DNA from 3 places in the Streptomyces sp. NPDC085900 genome. Region 1 is predicted to be linked to each of the others. Evidence: riboswitches for the same ligand, from Rfam matches in the RefSeq annotation. Region 1 holds a riboswitch; each other region holds the start of a gene.
What was found. A riboswitch is a leader RNA that binds a small molecule or an ion and turns the genes downstream of it on or off. The one in region 1 is predicted to bind cyclic di-AMP.

Region 2: linked by a shared signal. The riboswitch ahead of ACIGDI_RS12705 (NlpC/P60 family protein) and the one ahead of ACIGDI_RS16010 (peptidoglycan DD-metalloendopeptidase family protein) in region 1 are both predicted to bind cyclic di-AMP.
Region 3: linked by a shared signal. The riboswitch ahead of ACIGDI_RS05465 (C40 family peptidase) and the one ahead of ACIGDI_RS16010 (peptidoglycan DD-metalloendopeptidase family protein) in region 1 are both predicted to bind cyclic di-AMP.

The regions. Positions count from the first base shown of each region.
Region 1 covers NZ_JBITSP010000004.1:415,604-421,423, reverse strand. The annotation lists gene ACIGDI_RS16015 (alpha-galactosidase) at 1-1,862, shown strand, start outside; cyclic di-AMP (ydaO/yuaA leader) riboswitch at 2,177-2,334, shown strand; gene ACIGDI_RS16010 (peptidoglycan DD-metalloendopeptidase family protein) at 2,339-3,274, shown strand; gene ACIGDI_RS16005 (SGNH/GDSL hydrolase family protein) at 3,520-4,305, shown strand; gene ACIGDI_RS16000 (TetR/AcrR family transcriptional regulator) at 4,409-5,029, opposite strand; gene ACIGDI_RS15995 (hypothetical protein) at 5,034-5,366, opposite strand; gene ACIGDI_RS15990 (Glu/Leu/Phe/Val dehydrogenase dimerization domain-containing protein) at 5,491-5,820, opposite strand, start outside.
Region 2 covers NZ_JBITSP010000003.1:713,068-718,887, reverse strand. The annotation lists gene ACIGDI_RS12715 (NlpC/P60 family protein) at 1-926, opposite strand, end outside; gene ACIGDI_RS12710 (hypothetical protein) at 1,334-1,687, shown strand; gene ACIGDI_RS12705 (NlpC/P60 family protein) at 1,760-2,926, opposite strand; cyclic di-AMP (ydaO/yuaA leader) riboswitch at 2,935-3,106, opposite strand; gene pcrA (DNA helicase PcrA) at 3,361-5,820, shown strand, end outside.
Region 3 covers NZ_JBITSP010000002.1:148,095-153,914, forward strand. The annotation lists gene bioB (biotin synthase BioB) at 1-1,003, opposite strand, end outside; gene ACIGDI_RS05445 (8-amino-7-oxononanoate synthase) at 1,152-2,279, shown strand; gene ACIGDI_RS05450 (DUF397 domain-containing protein) at 2,321-2,548, opposite strand; gene ACIGDI_RS05455 (helix-turn-helix domain-containing protein) at 2,568-3,419, opposite strand; gene ACIGDI_RS05460 (ATP-binding protein) at 3,633-4,088, shown strand; gene ACIGDI_RS05465 (C40 family peptidase) at 4,185-4,658, opposite strand; cyclic di-AMP (ydaO/yuaA leader) riboswitch at 4,662-4,873, opposite strand; gene ACIGDI_RS05470 (hypothetical protein) at 5,175-5,483, opposite strand; gene ACIGDI_RS05475 (ATP-dependent Clp protease proteolytic subunit) at 5,491-5,820, opposite strand, start outside.

The sequences.
Region 1 (5,820 bases):
AGGGCGGCCCGCGGTTCGTGAGGCCCGCCCTGTCCGTGCGCTCCGAGGAGCGGCGCGGCACCGAGTGGCGCTTCGAGACGTACGAGGCGGAGGGCGACCACCTCCGGCTGAGGTTCCGCGACGGCGGGCTCGCGATCACCCTGCACCACCGGATGCGGCACGACGTCGTCGAGCGCTGGGTGACCCTCGACAACGAGGGCCCGGGCGCCCTGGAGCTGCTGCGCGCGGACGCCGCCACCTGGACCCTCCCCGACCGCGACGGCTGGCGGCTGTCCCAGCTGCACGGCCGCTGGGCCGCGGAGTCCCGGCTCACGAGTTCGCCGCTCACCTACGGTGAGAAGGTCATCGGCAGCCGCCGCGGGCACACCGGGCACCAGCACCTGCCCTGGGTCGCCCTCGACACCGACGCCACCGAGGAGCGCGGCGAGGTCTACGGCTGCGCCCTGGGCTGGTCCGGTTCCTGGCGCATCGCGGTGGCCCAACTCCCGGACGCGCGCGTGCAGATCACCGGCGGCGCGGGCTACGACGACTCCGGACTGCTGAGCCTGGCGGCGGGGGAGTCGTACACCACCCCCGTCTTCGCCGGGCTGTGGAGCGACGGCGGCTTCGGCGGGGCGAGCCGGGCCTGGCACGCCTACCAACGCGCGTACGTCGTCCCGGACGCGGACCAGGACCGCCCCGTGCTGTTCAACTCCTGGGAGGCCACGGAGTTCGACATCTCCGAGGAACAGCAGAGCGCCCTCGCACGGCGGGCCGCGGCGATCGGCGTGGAGCTGTTCGTCGTCGACGACGGCTGGTTCGGCAAGCGCACCAGCGACCGGGCCGGGCTCGGCGACTGGACACCCAACCCCGACCGCTTCCCCAAGGGCCTGGCCCCACTCGCCGACTATGTGCACGCGCTCGGCATGCAGTTCGGCATCTGGGTCGAGCCCGAGATGGTCAATCCGGACAGCGACCTGTATCGCGCCCACTCCGACTGGGTCCAGTTCCAGCCCGGACGCAGGCGGACGGAGCTGCGCAACCAGCTCGTACTGAACCTGGCCCGCGAGGACGTCCAGGAGTACCTCTGGGAGCGGCTCGACGCACTGCTGTCCAGCGCTCAGATCGACTACGTGAAGTGGGACTTCAACCGTTGCTTCACGGACGCCGGCTGGCCCGGTGACGCCTACCCGCAGCGCCTCTGGGTCGACCACGTCCACACCCTCTACGCCTTGCTGGACCGGCTGCGGGCGGCCCACCCCGGTGTCGTCTTCGAGTCCTGCTCGGGCGGTGGCGGACGGATCGACCTCGGGATCATGAGCCGTACGGACCAGGTGTGGACCTCCGACAACACCGATCCGCTCGACCGGCTCGCCATCCAGCACGGCTTCAGCCAGATCCACCCCGCGCGCGTGATGGCCGCCTGGGTCACCGACAGCCCCAACACCCAGCTCAACGGGCGCGTCAGCTCGCTGCGCTTCCGGTTCGTCAGTGCCATGGCCGGAGTGCTCGGGGTGGGCGGGGACCTCACGCAGTGGACCGAGGAGGAGCTGGCCGAGGCCCGCGACTGGGTGAGCCTCTACAAGGAGATCCGGCCGCTCGTCCAGCACGGCGAGCTCCACCGCCTCAGGCCGCCGACGGGCGGGCTGAGCGCCGTGCAGTACGCGCGCGGGGACCAGAGCGTCGTCCTCGCCTGGCTGCAGGCACAGAGCTACGGCGAGCCCGTGCCGGCCCTGCGGCTGCGTGCCCTCGACCCGACAGCGTCGTACGAATGCCTCGAAACGGGCGAAGTGCATCGAGGTGCCGTATTGCTGCATCACGGTCTGCATACCGGACTTCGGGGCGACCTCGATGCGGCAGTTCTCCGCCTGCGCCGCATCTGACTCTTCTGTCCGAATTGCTGCGTTGATTGGGCTTCATTCCAACTCGCGCTGTGACAAGGGAAGCTGGAGCAGCGTCACGTGAGCAGCGTCATAGCCGTGACGGTGCGTACCTCGTCATGCTCACGTAATCAATCTGTCTTTCCTGCGGATTGAAGAGTGGGACGAAGCGGAAATTCACGGAGAGTGACCGTGGATTTCCGCAGAGGATCAAGGGAAACGGATTCACGGGGAACCGTCGCTTGTCCCTTCGCGTCCTCGTCGCTTACGTTCCACACCAATCCGGACGGACGCCCAATCCTGCCGCCGCCCGGAGCCCGCACCAATCACCCGTGTACGGCAGGAGCGGGGGACCCACAGGTACAACGCCTGTTCCGGTCTCCGGAACGGCTAGGGGTACAGCCGCGACCAGCGCGCGGCCGGGCATCTCCAGCCCGCACCCGACAGCTCACCTCGCAGGCGCCGGAGAGGAATTCGCCATGCCCGCGAAGGGTAAGCACCGTCGTCCGAAGTCCCAGCGCTTCACTCGCTCCATCGCCGTCGCCGGAACCGGCGGCGCCGCGCTCGCCCTCCCGCTGATGGGTGCCACGGGTGCCCACGCGGCCACCGCCCAGTCCGCTTCCCAGTCGGTTTCGGAAAAGGCCGTTCAGTCCCTTCCGAATACCGTGAAGAAGGCGACCGAAAAGAAGAACTCCGCCTCCGAAAAGGCGGTGCACGTCTATTCGGTCCGGTCCGGTGACTACCTTTCGAAGATCGCCGAGGAGCAGCACGTCAGCGGTGGCTGGCACAAGCTCTACGCCGACAACCGCACCGTCGTCGGCGACGACCCGTCGCTCATCCACCCCGGTCTGAAGCTCACGATCGGCAAGAAGGCCGCGACGAGCGCCCACAGGTCCTCCACGGCCAAGTCCTCGTCCTCGCAGGGTTCGACCTCGTCGAAGGAGCGCTCGTCCTCCTCCGGTGAGGGCACCACCCGCAGCGCTGCCGCGACCACCGCCTCCGCCACGGGCTTCCAGCTCCCCGTCTCCGGCGCCACCGTCGGCACCGGCTACCGCGTGGCCGGCAGCATGTGGTCCAGCGGCTACCACACCGGCGTCGACTTCGTCGTCCCCACCGGTACCCCCCTCAAGGCCGTGGGCGCGGGCACCGTCGTCTCCGCCGGCTGGGGCGGCGCGTACGGCAACCAGGTCGTCATCAGGCTCGCCGACGGCTACTACGCCCAGTACGGGCACCTCTCGCAGCTCTCCGTCTCGGCCGGCCAGAGCGTGAGCGCGGGCCAGCAGGTCGGCCTCTCCGGCGCTACGGGCAATGTCACCGGCCCGCACCTGCACTTCGAGATCCGGACCACGCCGAACTACGGCTCCGACGTGGACCCGGTCGCCTACCTCCGCTCCAAGGGCGTCGCCGTCGGCTGACCCCCCGCCGCCACGCCGCCTGACACGCTGCCGAAGGCCGGACCTCGATCCCCGGGTCCGGCCTTCGGTGTGTCCGACTGTTGACCCAGCAACAGCGCACATCGAGGGGTTATTCCGACCTTGGTCAACACTTTGCGAGTGGCTTATCTCACCGACCGTCAAGCCCTGCCTACGGTCGCGTAGGTCACATTCGAAGGTGAATCATGACGGCTGTGGCAGACGATTCGAAGAGTGACAGCAGATCAGTGATCGGGTCGTACGTCGCGGTGGGGGACAGCTTCACCGAGGGCGTCGGCGACCCCGGCCCCGACGGGGCCTTCGTCGGCTGGGCGGACCGCTTCGCGGTACTCCTCGCCGACCGGCGTCCCGAGGGCGACTTCAGGTACACGAACCTCGCGGTGCGCGGCAAACTGCTCGACCAGATCGTTGCGGACCAGCTCCCGCAGGCCGTCGAGCTGGCCCCGGACCTGGTCTCCTTCTGCGCGGGCGGCAACGACATCATCCGGCCGGGCACCGACCCCGACGAGGTGGCCGAGCGCTTCGAGCGCGCGATCATCCGGCTCACGCAGGTCGCCGGCACCGTCATGGTGACGACCGGGTTCGACACCCGTGGCGTGCCCGTGCTGAAGCACCTGCGCGGCAAGATCGCCACCTACAACGGGCATGTGCGGGCCATCGCCGACCGGTACGGCTGCCCCGTGCTCGACCTGTGGTCGCTGAAGTCGGTTCAGGACCGCAGGGCGTGGGACGGCGACCGGCTCCACCTCTCGCCCGAGGGCCACACGCGCGTGGCGCTGCGCGCCGGACAGGTCCTCGGCCTGGAGATCCCGGCCGACCCCGACCAGCCCTGGCCGCCGCTGCCGCCGCGCGGCACGCTGGAGGTACGGCGGGACGACGTGCAGTGGGCGCGCGAGTACCTGGTGCCGTGGATCGGGCGCCGACTGCGCGGCGAGTCGTCCGGCGACCACGTCACGGCGAAGGGCGCGCTGTCACCCGAGGACATCCGGACACGGATCGCCGCCGTCGCGTGACGGTTGACTGGGTGGGGCCTCCTGGTGCGAACCGGGGGGCCTCATTCTGTGACTGGGCGAACCCGAGAGGGCCCAGGTCTGTGATGGTCCCTACTTGCAGAGCTCATGTCTGCGAAGCGGTCAACGCCGCTCGGTCCAGACCCAGTTCGCGCGCCAGTGCCTCGTCCACCCACTCCTGCGCCCGGGCCCGTGAGACCGCTCCGGCGTACGAGGTCAGCTGGACCGCCAGCCCGTCCAGCAGGGCCGTCAGGCGCAGGGCCGTACCGAAGGGGTCGGGGCAGTGGAACTCGCCCGCGGCCACGCCCTCCGCGATGACCTCGGCGAGCGCCGCCTTCCACCGTTTGTCGAGGTCCCGCGCCACCTCCCGCAACGCGGGCTCGCGCAGCGCCGCCGCCCAGCCCTCGATCCACAGCCGCCAGCCCTTGGCCTGGCCGGTCGGCGCGTACCAGCGCACGGCGGCGCGCAGTCGCCGTAGCGCCGTGGTGCGACGGCCGAGCAGCTTGCGCAGATGGGCCAGGTCGTCCTCGGCGGCGTAGGTGAACGCGGCGGCGACCAGCTTCTCCTTCGTCGAGAAGTGGTACAGCACCAGGGCGTTGCTGACGCCGAGGGCCGACGCCACGTCGGCGATCCTGACCGCCGCCACGCCCCGCGCCTCGATCTGCTGGATGGCCGCCCGCAGCAGTTCCTCACGCCGCTCGGCCACGCTCAACCGCACTCTCGCCACGTCGTCACCCTATTCCGTCGTCCCTGACGGCGCCGGGTGAGACCGTTGTTTCGACCAGTTCCACCGGGTACAGCTCGGTCCTGGCGATCGCCGCGTCGCGATCGCCGGCCAGAGACGTGCGGCGCTCGTCGGCCATGAACCCGTCGTAACCGGCCTGCGAGGCGAACTCGATCAGCTGGATCTCGTCCGGGCGGCCCTCGGCGCCGTCGGCCCGCGCACGCTGCAGAATCCGGCCGTCGTGCTCGCCGAGCAGGGCCAGCACCTTGTCCTCGTACGCGGCCAGGGCCCCGGCGGCGCCGGGACGGGCCCAGAGCAGGCAGCACAGACGAATCGTCATGGTGTCCGACCCTATCCGGGGCGCGTCCTCAACTCCCGCCCCGGATCGGCCGTTTCGCGCGGGTCAGCCCGCGTGCCTCGACCCGAGGTCGTCGGCAGTGGACCGGCCCTTCCGGCCGCCGCCCTCAGCGGTACCAGCCGAACCGCTCCGCGATCACCGGCAGCCGGTCCGCGACGATGGCGTGGGCGGCCGCGCGCGGGGTCGTGCCGTCGGCCTCCGCGCGGGCCAGCATCTGCTCGACCAGGGCGCGCATCGAGCGGCGCGTATGGGCGAACGCCTCGTCCGCGTCCGGGCCGATGTCGCCGAACAGGGTCCACCACCACCAGGCGTTGGTCCCGGAGTTGACGACGACGTCGGGCAGCACGGTGACACCGCGCGTGGCCAGCAGTTCCTCCGCCTCGGGCAGTACGGGCATGTTGGCCGCCTCGACGATCCAACGGGCCCGGATCCGCTC
Region 2 (5,820 bases), on a different contig from region 1:
CCCGGGAGCAGTTCGGAACGGGAGACGCGGCGCCCGGCGTCGATCTGGGCGTACGTCGTGCGGGGGAGGGAGACGCCCGCGGAGCGGTACGCGGACTGGACCAGGCCGGAGCAGTCGAAGGCGTCCGGGCCGGTGGCGCCCCACACATAGGGGCTGCCGAGCTTGGAATAGGCGTACTGGACGGCGGCCGCGGCACGGGAGTCGGGCGCCTGGGCCGTGGCCGGGGCGGGGGCCTGGAGGCCGACGCGGCCTTCCGTGCCCGACCGGGACGCGCGGCCCGTACCGCCGCCGTCCAGCCCGAGCCGTGCGCGCTCCTCGGACGACAGGCCGGACAGCAGCCGCCGCGCCGCGTCCAGCTTGCCGGTGATCGTCTTCTTCTGCCGCGCCAGTTCGGCCTGCCGTGCCTTCAGCGAGGTCAGCTCGACGCGTGCGGTCCCGCGCAACTGCTGGATGTCCCGCAGCTGTTCGCGTACGTCCGCGACGGCCGCCGCCTGCCGGGTGCCGACCCGGTCGACGAACTCGGCGCCGTCCAGGTACCGGTCGGGATCGCTGGAGAGGACGAGCTGCAGCGCGGGGTCCAGCCCGCCGCCCCGGTACTGCGCCGCCGCGATCGAACCCAGCGCCTCCCGCGCCGAGTTGAGCTTCTCCGTCTTGCGTGCCGCCTCGTCCCGCAGGGTCGACAGACGGCGCTCGGCGGCCTGCGCCTTCTCCTTCGCGCCGTCGTACTTCTGGGTGGCGGTCTCGGCCTCCTGGTAGAGCCGGTCCACCTTCGCCTTGACCTGTGCCGGGGTCAGCCGCGGCTCGGCGTGTCCGGTCCCGTCGAAGGCCGTCGCGGTCGCGGCGCCCGCCAGGGCGATCGTGAAGGCCGTACGGGCGGTGCTGCCGCCCAGTGATGCTCGCCGACCGGGCTTGCGATGCGCTGCCACCTGGACTGCACGTCCTTTCGTACGACCACCCCGTCCGGGGCGGCTTACGCGTCCGGCGGCGGCTCGCACAGGGGGAGCGGCCGCCGCCGGACCTTCTCGGCGGTGGTGGCCGACTGCCGCCCCTGGCCCGGGCGGCGGTGGGGAGCCGGTCACCTGGGGAAGGACGCTAAACCTGGCTGTGTCGGTCCGGTAACGCGTTGTGCGGAAGTGCCGTGAGTGCGGCGCCGGGTGACCGGATGCGACCGTGATCCAGGCCCTGCCTCGTCGGGTTCACGCGGTGCGGTGACCGATGTGACGGTTCTCGGGTGCCCCCGGGGGGCGGGGTGCTATGGCGCATATATGCGGCCGACGGATGGAGGAGGGCCGGTGTCGGGTGCCCCTGGCGCCCCTGTCTAAGCTCCGGCCTCATGGACGTACTCATCCATCTCTTCGTCGGCCTGCACATCGTCGGCATCGCCGCGCTCCTCGGCGGCTTCCTCACCCAGATGAAGGCGATGGGGCAGGGCACGGCCCGCTTCGTCCCCGCCATGCTGCACGGGGCGCTGACCATGCTGGTCACCGGCGCGATCCTGGTCGGCCTCAACCAGGCCGACGACCACCACGTCAACAACGTCAAGATCGGCCTGAAGCTGGCCCTGCTGATCGTGATCCTCGGCCTGGTCTACGTGAAGCGGGACGAGGAGAAGGTGGACAAGAGCATGTTCGGGCTGGTGGGCGCGCTCACCACGGCGAACATCTTCATCGCGGTGCTGTGGACCTGACGCGGGCGAGTGGTGGCGCGATGGGGCGCACGGTGATTGCCGTGCGCCCCTGTTGTCGCTGACGCGCCGGGCTCACGCCGGTCTGACCACGCTGTGGATGATGGACTCGCCGCCGTAGTAGATCGACTCCTCGCGGACGTAAGCGCCCGGCTTCGGGGCGTGGATCATCATGCCGTTGCCGATGTAGATGCCGACGTGGCTGATGTCGTCGTAGAAGAAGATCAGGTCTCCCGGCTGGGCGTCGGTGAGGGAGACGGTGGTGCCGGCGTTCACCTGGTCGTAGGTGGTGCGCGGGAGCGTGACGCCGGCGGCCTTCCAGGCGGCCTGGGTGAGACCGGAGCAGTCGTAGGAGCCGGGGCCGGTGGCGCCCCAGACGTACGGCTTGCCGATCTGCGCGCGGGCGAACGAGATCGCCTTCGCGGCCTTGGTGGCGTACGAGGAGTCCGAGGTGCCCGTACCGGTACCGGTGCTGGTGCCGGACGTGGACGTGGAGCCGCTGTCCTGGGTCGCGGCCGCTGCCTCGGCCTGCGCGGCCGCCTGCTGCTTGGCCAGCTCGGCGGCCTTGCGGGCGGCCTCCTCCTGCTTCTGCTTCTCGATCTGAGCGAGCCGCGCCTTCTCCTGGGCCGTCAGCTTCGACAGCAGCTCGCGCGCGGAGCTGAGCTTGCGCTGCACCGTGGACTTGGCGGTCTGCAGGTCGCTCTGCGTCCGGGTGAGCGTCTCCAGACTCCGGGAGGCCTCTTCGCGCTTCTTCATCGTCGCCGACTGCTCGGCGAAGTAGTCGTCGACCGCGGTCTTCTGACGTGAGGTCAGCCGGCCCATCAGCTGCGTCTGGTCGAAGTAGTCCTGCGGGGAGTCGGCGAGCAGGAAGGTCGCCGTGTCGGGTGCGGCGGCCCCGGTGCGGTACTGGGCGGCGGCGAAGGAACCGAGCTGCTCGCGCTCCTGGTTGAGCTTCTGGGCGCGCTTGGCGACGTCGTCGAGGAGGGTGTCGACCTGCTTGCGCTGCTTGGTGGTCTTCTCCTTGGCCGCGTTGTACTTCTCGGTGGCCGACTCGGCCTGGCGGTAGAGGTCGTCGACCTTCTTCTCGACCTCCTCGAGGCTGGGCCGGCCGTCGGTGGAGGGTGTTGCGTCGGCCGTCTGGGACAGCAGTGCCACGGAGGTGAGGGCGGCCGTGGCGAGAGCGGGGGTGCGTATGCCTGGTACACGCGTTCCCGCGGGGCGCGACTTGCGGTGCGACGCCAAGGGAGGCGACTCCTTCCATGCTCCGCCTACCGAGTTAGCTGTCGGGTTCGGGCGGGTGGTTCGGAAGGGTTGCCCTACGGTCCGCTCCCCGCGAGGGGGTCGGGCCGATTCACCCCAAGGTCGGTTGGGTCCCCGGCTCCGGACGGCGCGGCGGCGCCCCGGACTCGGCGGAGGCCACGCGGCCCGGCGACGTTCGCCGGTGGGGGTCGTATGGCCTGCGCGGAACGGTAGCCAACTCGTGTGGCCTCTGTGAAGGATGATGTTCGATATGCCCGATACATTTTCGTGACCTTTGGTCAACCGGTCGCCGCTGGTCACAGACCGTGGCGGAGGGGTGCGGCAGCGTGTGCGGCGGTATCGGATCCGGTCCGGATCCGGCGATGTTCTCAGGGCGGCGGCGGGCTGTCAGTGGGGCCCCCTAGACTCGGAGAGCGATGAGCAGCCTCTTTGACGACAGCTTCCTGGCGGACCTCCAGGCCCCCCGCGGCCACGAGGAACCCCCGCCACCGCCCGAGGACGATCACGTACCGGAGCCCGTTCCGGACGATCTGTTCGGCGGGAAGTTCGACGTACCGCCGGACCGGGACTCCTACTACCGCGACGGCGCCCCGCGTCCGGCGATCGACCCGGCCGCGCTCCTCGACGGGCTGAACGAGAACCAGCGCGCGGCCGTCGTGCACGCCGGCACCCCCCTGCTCATCGTGGCCGGCGCCGGCTCCGGCAAGACCCGCGTGCTCACCCACCGCATCGCCCACCTCCTCGGCTCGCGGAACGTGCACCCCGGCCAGATCCTCGCGATCACCTTCACCAACAAGGCCGCCGGTGAGATGAAGGAGCGTGTCGAGCAGCTCGTCGGCCCACGCGCGAACGCGATGTGGGTGATGACCTTCCACAGCGCGTGCGTGCGCATCCTGCGCCGCGAGAGCAAGAAGCTCGGTTTCACGTCCTCGTTCTCGATCTACGACGCCGCCGACAGCAAGCGCCTGATGGCCCTGGTCTGCCGGGACCTGGAGCTCGACCCCAAGCGCTATCCGCCCAAGTCCTTCAGCGCCAAGATCAGCAACCTGAAGAACGAGCTGATCGACGAGGAGGACTTCGCCGCCCAGGCCACCGACGGCTTCGAGAAGACCCTCGCCCAGGCGTACGCCATGTACCAGTCGCGGCTGCGCGAGGCGAACGCCCTCGACTTCGATGACCTGATCATGACGACGGTCAACCTGCTGCGCGCCTTCCCGGACGTCGCCGAGCACTACCGCCGCCGCTTCCGGCACGTCCTGGTCGACGAGTACCAGGACACCAACCACGCGCAGTACGCGCTGGTGCGCGAGCTCGTGGGCACGGGCGCCCACGACGAGGACGTCCCGCCGAACGAGCACGACGTCCCGCCCGCCGAACTGTGCGTCGTCGGCGACGCCGACCAGTCGATCTACGCCTTCCGCGGCGCGACGATCCGCAACATCCTCCAGTTCGAGGAGGACTACCCGGACGCGACGACGATCCTGCTGGAGCAGAACTACCGCTCCACCCAGACGATCCTCTCCGCGGCCAACGCCGTCATCGAGCGCAACGAGTCCCGCCGCCCGAAGAACCTGTGGACCAACGCCGGCGCCGGCGCGCGCATCACCGGCTACGTCGCCGACACCGAGCACGACGAGGCGCAGTTCGTCGCCGACGAGATAGACCGTCTCACCGACGCGGGCGACGCGAAGGCCGGCGACGTCGCCGTCTTCTACCGCACCAACGCCCAGTCCCGTGTCTTCGAAGAGGTCTTCATCCGCGTCGGCCTGCCCTACAAGGTCGTCGGCGGCGTCCGCTTCTACGAGCGCAAGGAGGTCCGGGACGTCCTGGCCTACCTTCGGGTCCTCGCCAACCCCGAGGACTCGGTGCCGCTGCGCCGCATCCTCAACGTCCCCAAGCGCGGCATCGGCGAGCGCGCCGAAGCGATGATCGACGCCCTCTCCCAGCGCGAGAAGATCAGCTTCGCGCAGGCGCTGCGCCGCGTCGACGAGGCGTACGGCATGGCCGCGCGGTCCACCAACGCCGTCAAGAAGTTCAACACGCTGATGGAGGACCTCCGTACGATCGTCGACTCCGGCGCGGGCCCCGCGACCGTCCTGGAGGCGGTGCTCGAACGGACCGGCTACCTCGCCGAGTTGCAGGCCTCGACCGACCCGCAGGACGAGACCCGGATCGAGAACCTCCAGGAACTCGCCGCCGTCGCCCTGGAGTTCGAGCAGGAGACCGCGGAGGGCGAGGCCTCCGGCGGACTCTCCGACTTCCTGGAGCGGGTGGCCCTGGTCGCCGACTCGGACCAGATCCCGGACGAGGAGGAGGACGGCTCCGGAGTCATCACGCTGATGACCCTGCACACCGCCAAGGGCCTCGAGTTCCCGGTGGTCTTCCTCACCGGCATGGAGGACGGCGTCTTCCCGCACATGCGCGCCCTCGGCCAGGCCAAGGAGCTGGAGGAGGAGCGGCGGCTGGCGTACGTCGGCATCACGCGCGCGCGTGAGCGGCTCTACCTGACCCGCTCGTCCCTGCGCAGCGCCTGGGGCCAGCCGTCGTACAACCCGCCCTCCCGTTTCCTGGAGGAGATCCCGGCCCACCACGTCGACTGGAAGCGCACGGGCGCCACGGCACCCATGTCCTCCGGTCCCGCGTCCGGAGTGGCCGCATCCCTGTCGTCCTCCCGCTCGCGGTCCTCGGCGTCGGGCGCGTCGGGCTTCGCCACGCGCCGGACGTCCGAGAAGCCGGTGGTCTCCCTGGCCGTCGGCGACCGGGTCACGCACGACCAGTTCGGGCTCGGCACGGTCGTCGCGGTCAAGGGCACGGGTGGGAACGCGGAGGCGACGATCGACTTCGGCGACGCCAAGCCCAAGCGGCTGCTGCTGCGG
Region 3 (5,820 bases), on a different contig from region 1:
CCCGGTGCTCCGGCAGGGTCACCTGGTCGGCGCCCTCCACCTCGAAACCGGCGTCCGCGATCATCTCCAGGTCGGCCTTGCCCGCCTGGCCCTCGGTGGTGAGGTAGTCGCCCAGGAAGATCGAGTTGGCCAGGTGCAGGGCGACCGGCTGCATCGAGCGCAGATGGACCTCGCGGCCGCCCGCGATGCGCACCTCGATGTCGGGGCAGACGAAGCGGACCATCGCCAGGATGCGCAGACAGCGCTGCGGGGTGAGGTTCCACTCCGCGGCCAGCGGGGTGCCCTCGACCGGGATGAGGAAGTTGACCGGCACCGAGTCCGGGTCCAGCGCCCGCAGCGAGAAGACCACGTCGACCAGGTCCTCGTCGCTCTCGCCCATGCCCGCGATCAGGCCGGAGCAGGCGGACAGACCCGCCGCGTGCGCCTTGTTCACGGTGTCGACGCGGTCGGCGTAGGTGTGCGTGGTCGTGATGTCGCCGTACGTCGACTCCGACGTGTTGAGGTTGTGGTTGTAGGCGTCCGCGCCCGCCTCGCGCAGCCGCTCGGCCTGGCCGTCGGAGAGCAGACCGAGGCAGGCGCACACCTCCACGCCCTCGTTCTGTTCCTTGATCGCCTTGATGGTGCCCGCGACCCGGTCCACGTCACGGTCGGTCGGACCGCGCCCGGACGCCACCAGGCACACCCGCTTGGCGCCTCCCGCCAGACCGGCCGCGGCGGCCTGGGAGGCCTGCTCCGGCTTGAGCCAGGTGTACTTGAGGATGCCCGTGCTGGAGCCGAGCCGCTGGGAGCAGTAGGAGCAGTCCTCCGGACACAGCCCGGACTTGAGGTTGACGAGGTAGTTGAGTTTCACCCGTCGCCCGAACCAGTGCCGGCGCACCTTCCCGGCCGCGGCCACCACATCGAGCACGTCGTCGTCGGAAGTGGCGAGGACGGCCAGAGCTTCCTCGCGGGTCGGCAGCTCGCGCCGAAGCCCCTTGTCCACCAGCGTGTTCAGCAGGTCCATGAGAGCCGATCCTGTCCTACGGACCCGCCCCGGGCCAAGGAGAGAATGAACAAGACGTGCGCTTCGACGTGTGGGTATTGCCACATCATGGGGTGCGGCCGGTCCGGCTAGTGTCTGTCCACTGCCTACAAAAGCACTCGGAGGAGTCATGGCGTTCGGCTGGATCGACGAGCAGGCGGAACTGCGCCGCCGCGCCGGACTCGTACGGCGGCTTCGTCCGCGCCCGGCCGACTCCCCGCTCCTGGACCTCGCGAGCAACGACTACCTGGGGCTGACCCACCATCCCGAGGTCGCCGAGGGCGCGGCCGAGGCCGCCCGGACCTGGGGCGGCGGCTCCACCGGCTCCCGCCTGGTCACCGGTACGACGGAACTGCACGCCGAGCTGGAGCGGGAACTCGCCGACTTCTGCGGCTTCGAGTCGGCGCTGGTCTTCTCCTCCGGCTACGCGGCCAACCTCGCCGCCGTCACCGCGCTGGCCCCGCACGGCTCGCTGATCGTCTCCGACGCGGGCAACCACGCCTCGCTGATCGACGGCTGCCGGCTCGCCCGGGGCGGCACGCAGGTCGTGCCGCACGCGGACCCGGAGGCGGTGCGCAAGGCGCTGCGGACCCACGACGGCCCGGCCGTGGTCGTCTCCGACACCGTCTTCTCGGTCGACGGGGACGCGGCCCCGCTGGCCGCCTTCGCCGGCGCCTGCCGGGAGCGGGGCGCGGGGCTGCTGGTCGACGACGCGCACGGGCTCGGCGTCCTGGGCGACGGGGGCCGGGGTGCCGTATGGGCGGCGGGCCTCGCGGGCGACGGCGACGTGGTCGTGACGGCCACGCTGTCGAAGTCGCTCGGCAGTCAGGGCGGAGTGGTGCTGGGCCCGGCCAAGGTGATCGACCACCTGGTCAACGCGGCCCGGACGTTCATCTTCGACACGGGTCTGGCGCCGGCGGCGGCGGGGGCGGCCCTGGCCGCGCTGCGGCTGCTGCGCCGCGAGCCCGAGCGGGCGGCGCGGGCTCGCGAGGTGGCGGCGGAACTGCACGCGCGGCTGACCGCCGCGGGCCACGAGGCGGTGCGCCCGGACGCCGCGGTCGTCTCGGTGCGCGCTCCGTCCCCGGAGGGGGCCGTGCGATGGGCGGCCGACTGCCGTACGGCAGGCCTCGCCGTGGGCTGCTTCCGTCCTCCTTCCGTTCCCGACGGCATCTCACGGCTCAGGCTGACCGCCCGCGCGGACCTCTCCGGGGCGCAGATCGAACATGCGGTGAAGGTGATCGGCGAGACGCGACCATGAGTCGGCGTGACACGGCCGTGTGCCGCGCGATCACGGACTGATCAGGACCTGACGACCGCGAGGAAGCCCGCCCAGCTCTCGGGGGAGAAGAGCAGCGCGGGTCCCGCGGTGTCCTTGGAGTCGCGCACCGCGAGCAGTCCGGACCATGGGCCGGAGTGCGGCAGTGCCGTCTCGACGCAGTTGTTCGCTCCCGTGCTGTAGCTGCTGCGCAGCCACCGCACGCCGTGCAGTTCGGTGCTGGAAGGTACGTTCCGAGGCAGTGCGGACATGGTGCCTCCTTACGCGCCGTCAAACTGTCGCGGCGATGTAATCCAACGAGTCCTCGGGTGAAAGGGCATGAATCCGAAGGGCGTTGAAGGCCTGTGTATAGGCCTCCAGGTCTTCTTTCCGTTCGAGGTAGAGGCTACTCGTCAAGTGGTCGAGAACAACCACGTCCAGATCAGAAGTGCGCGAAAATGAGAAGATTACGAAAGGGCCTGTGACACCGACATGTGCCCCGGCGGCGAACGGCAGCACCTGAAGCCGAACTTGGGGCAGACGGGCCGCTTCCAGGAGCCGTTCGCGTTGCCGTGCCATGACGTCCGGACCGCCGATCTCCCGGTGCAGCACCGCCTCGTCCAGGACCGCTGCCAGCTCCAACGGCGGATCCGCGCGCAGTACGTCCTGCCGGGCCAGCCGCACCTCGACCAGAGCGTCCAGCCGTTCGTCGTCCAGTCCGTCGACCGCCGCGCGGGTGACCGCACGCGCGTATTCGGGCGTTTGCAGCAGACCGGGCACGACGGACGTCTCCAGCGTGCGCATCGCGCTCGCCTGCGACTCGAGGCTGATGAAGTCGCGATAGGTGGGCGGGAGAATTCCGCGATAGGCGTGCCACCAGTGGTGGCGCCCGCCCCCCTCGTCGGAGCCCGCCAACACCAAAAGCAACTCGCGCAGTTGGGAGTCCGCGACACCGTAGGCGTCGAGAAGTAACCGCACATCGGCCGGTTTCACCCCGCTGGCGCCCGTCTCTATCCGGCTCACCTTCGACTGGTGCCAGCCCACGAGCCGGGCCGCCTCACCACTGGTGAGGCCCGCCCCCGTGCGCAGGGCGCGCAGTTCGGCGCCCAGCTTGCGGCGGCGCACCGCGGGACCGTTCTGCATGCGGTACTCCTTACTCCTTCCGGGGCGCCCAAATACGGTCTTCCGTCGTAGAGTTCACCGCTTTGAGCGACAGATATATGCATATCTTGGTGGATCGCCACCCGTGACCGTCGCGGTAATGGCAGTCTGGCGAAGAAGCACCAGTCCGGGACCGTACTCGAACCATCCGCTCCATGTCGGACTCCGGTCCCGTGGGAAAGGGACGACGTCGCCATGGCAGACCACCTGGAAGCATCCGTCACTCTGCCGAGCGAGCCGGCCTCGGTCTCCGCCGCTCGCGGCTACGTGGTCACCACGCTGGCGGAATGGGGTCTGCCCGCCCACACCGAAGCGGCCGAGACGATCCGCCTCATTGTCTCCGAACTGGCCACCAACGCGGTACAGCACACCTTCGGGCAGTCCCCCACCTTCACGGTGGACCTGCGGCTCGACCGTGACGAGCAACTGCGGATCGGTGTCACCGACAGCCATCCGCGCTTCCCCAAGCGGCTGCCGGCCGCGGTCCAGCAGGACAACGGCCGGGGCATGGTGATCATCCGTTGGCTGGCGGCCGAGTGCGGCGGCAAGCTGCGGGTGCGGCCCACGAGAGAGGGCGGCAAGACGGTCTCCATCGAACTGCCGTGGACCGTTCCGGCCCAGCCGGTCACGGCGGGGCAGCAGGAGCCGTGAACCAAGACGCCCAGGCGCGATACGCCTGGGTGCGAAGAAGTGTCGAGCCCCGTGGGGGTGACGGCAGGTCAGGGTGCCGCCACCCCCACGGGAGAGTCAGCTGATCCGGCCGTACCAGACGCTCCTGGTCCAGATCTTCTGGAGCTTCACGACGTCCCCGGTCTTCGGGGCGTGCCAGATCTTCCCCTTCCCGGCGTAGATGCCCACGTGGTAGACGTTCGAGCCCGAGTGGAAGAACACCAGGTCTCCGGCCTTGCGGTGGCTCGCGGAGATGTGGTGGGACTTGTTGTACTGCTGGGCCGCCGTACGAGGCAGTTTCTTGCCCGCCTTCTTGAACGAGTACAGCGTGAGCCCCGAGCAGTCGAAGCGGCGCGGTCCGGTGGCGCCCCACTTGTACGGGGATCCCTTTTTGGACGCCGCTACCTGAAGCGCCTTCGTCGCCGTCGTCGCGGCCGCGGCGTCGGTGGCGACGCCCGGGAGCACGACGGAGCCGCCCACTGCGGCGAGAGTGAGGGCCGAGGCCGTGCCGGCCCGGACCATCAGCGACGGGACACGATTGAGCGCAGTCATGCGCAACCCTTCGTCAGCCGCCTGTGAAGGATGACCTGTCGGATTCGGGCTGGCGAAGTTGCCCGGCCGCTGCTGCGGCTTCACCCCAAGGGCTGCTCGGTCCGGTCATGGCGTGACCGTGCCGGCGACCCGTCGTGCTTGGGTCCTCCACTCCTGCCGATCCACTCCTGTCGACCGGTCATCCGGGCGGCGGCAGGACTCGGCGTCCGCCCGGATCGCCCCGCCGCTGTGGCGGGGGCTTGTCGTCAGACAGGGATCTTGGCTCACTGATGTCCGAAAATCCCAATGGAATCGGGGATTTGTGGCGTTACTCACCACTCACCCGTTCGGGTGGACACCCTGTTTTTCGAACAGCCGTCGCGGTATCGAGGAGCCCCGGACCAGGGGCGGAACGTCCCATTCCGCCCTTTGGGTACGCGTGTTGCGCAACCGGAACGGTCCCGAAACAGCAGCCGCGTCTACTCCAAAAGGGGGTACGCCGTTTGGTCCGTTTCAAGCCCGGTCCGGACGGTCGCGTCAACTGTCGGACTGCGGCGGCACGGTGACCCGTGCCGTACGCCGCTCGCCGTCCAGCACCCGCATGGCCCGACCCAGCGTGGGGGCGTGCAGTTCGGTCTCGCCCCGCTGGTGCATCAGCACCAGGGCGTCGCGCAGTTCGGCCGCCTTGGTCACCAGCGCCTGAGCGGCGCGGAGGCCGCGGTACGTGTCTCCGTGGTGCGCCGGGTTGATGCGGCCGAGCAGGTCGACCACGTCGAGGTAACGGTCGATCAACTCGCCCTCGGCGCGCGTGAGGGCGGGCAGCGGCGGGAGTTCGGGTGGCAGCACCGGCCGCTCACCTCCCCGCGGGCGGCGCGAGGGGGGACCTGCGGCTGGGGACGATCCGGTCCACCAGCCCGTACTCCACCGCCTCCTGGGCGTCGAGGATCTTGTCGCGCTCGATGTCCTCGGTCACCTGCTCCCGGGACCGCCCCGTGTGCCGTACCAGCATCTCCTCCAGGCGGGTGCGCAGCCGTGACAGCTCGTCGGCCTGGATGGCCAGGTCGCTGGCCTGACCCTGCACCGGTTCGTACAGCGCGGGCTGACGGATGACCATGCGCGCGCCCGGCAGCGCGGACCGCTTGCCCGGCGTGCCGGCCGCCAGCAGCACCGCCGCCGAGGAGCC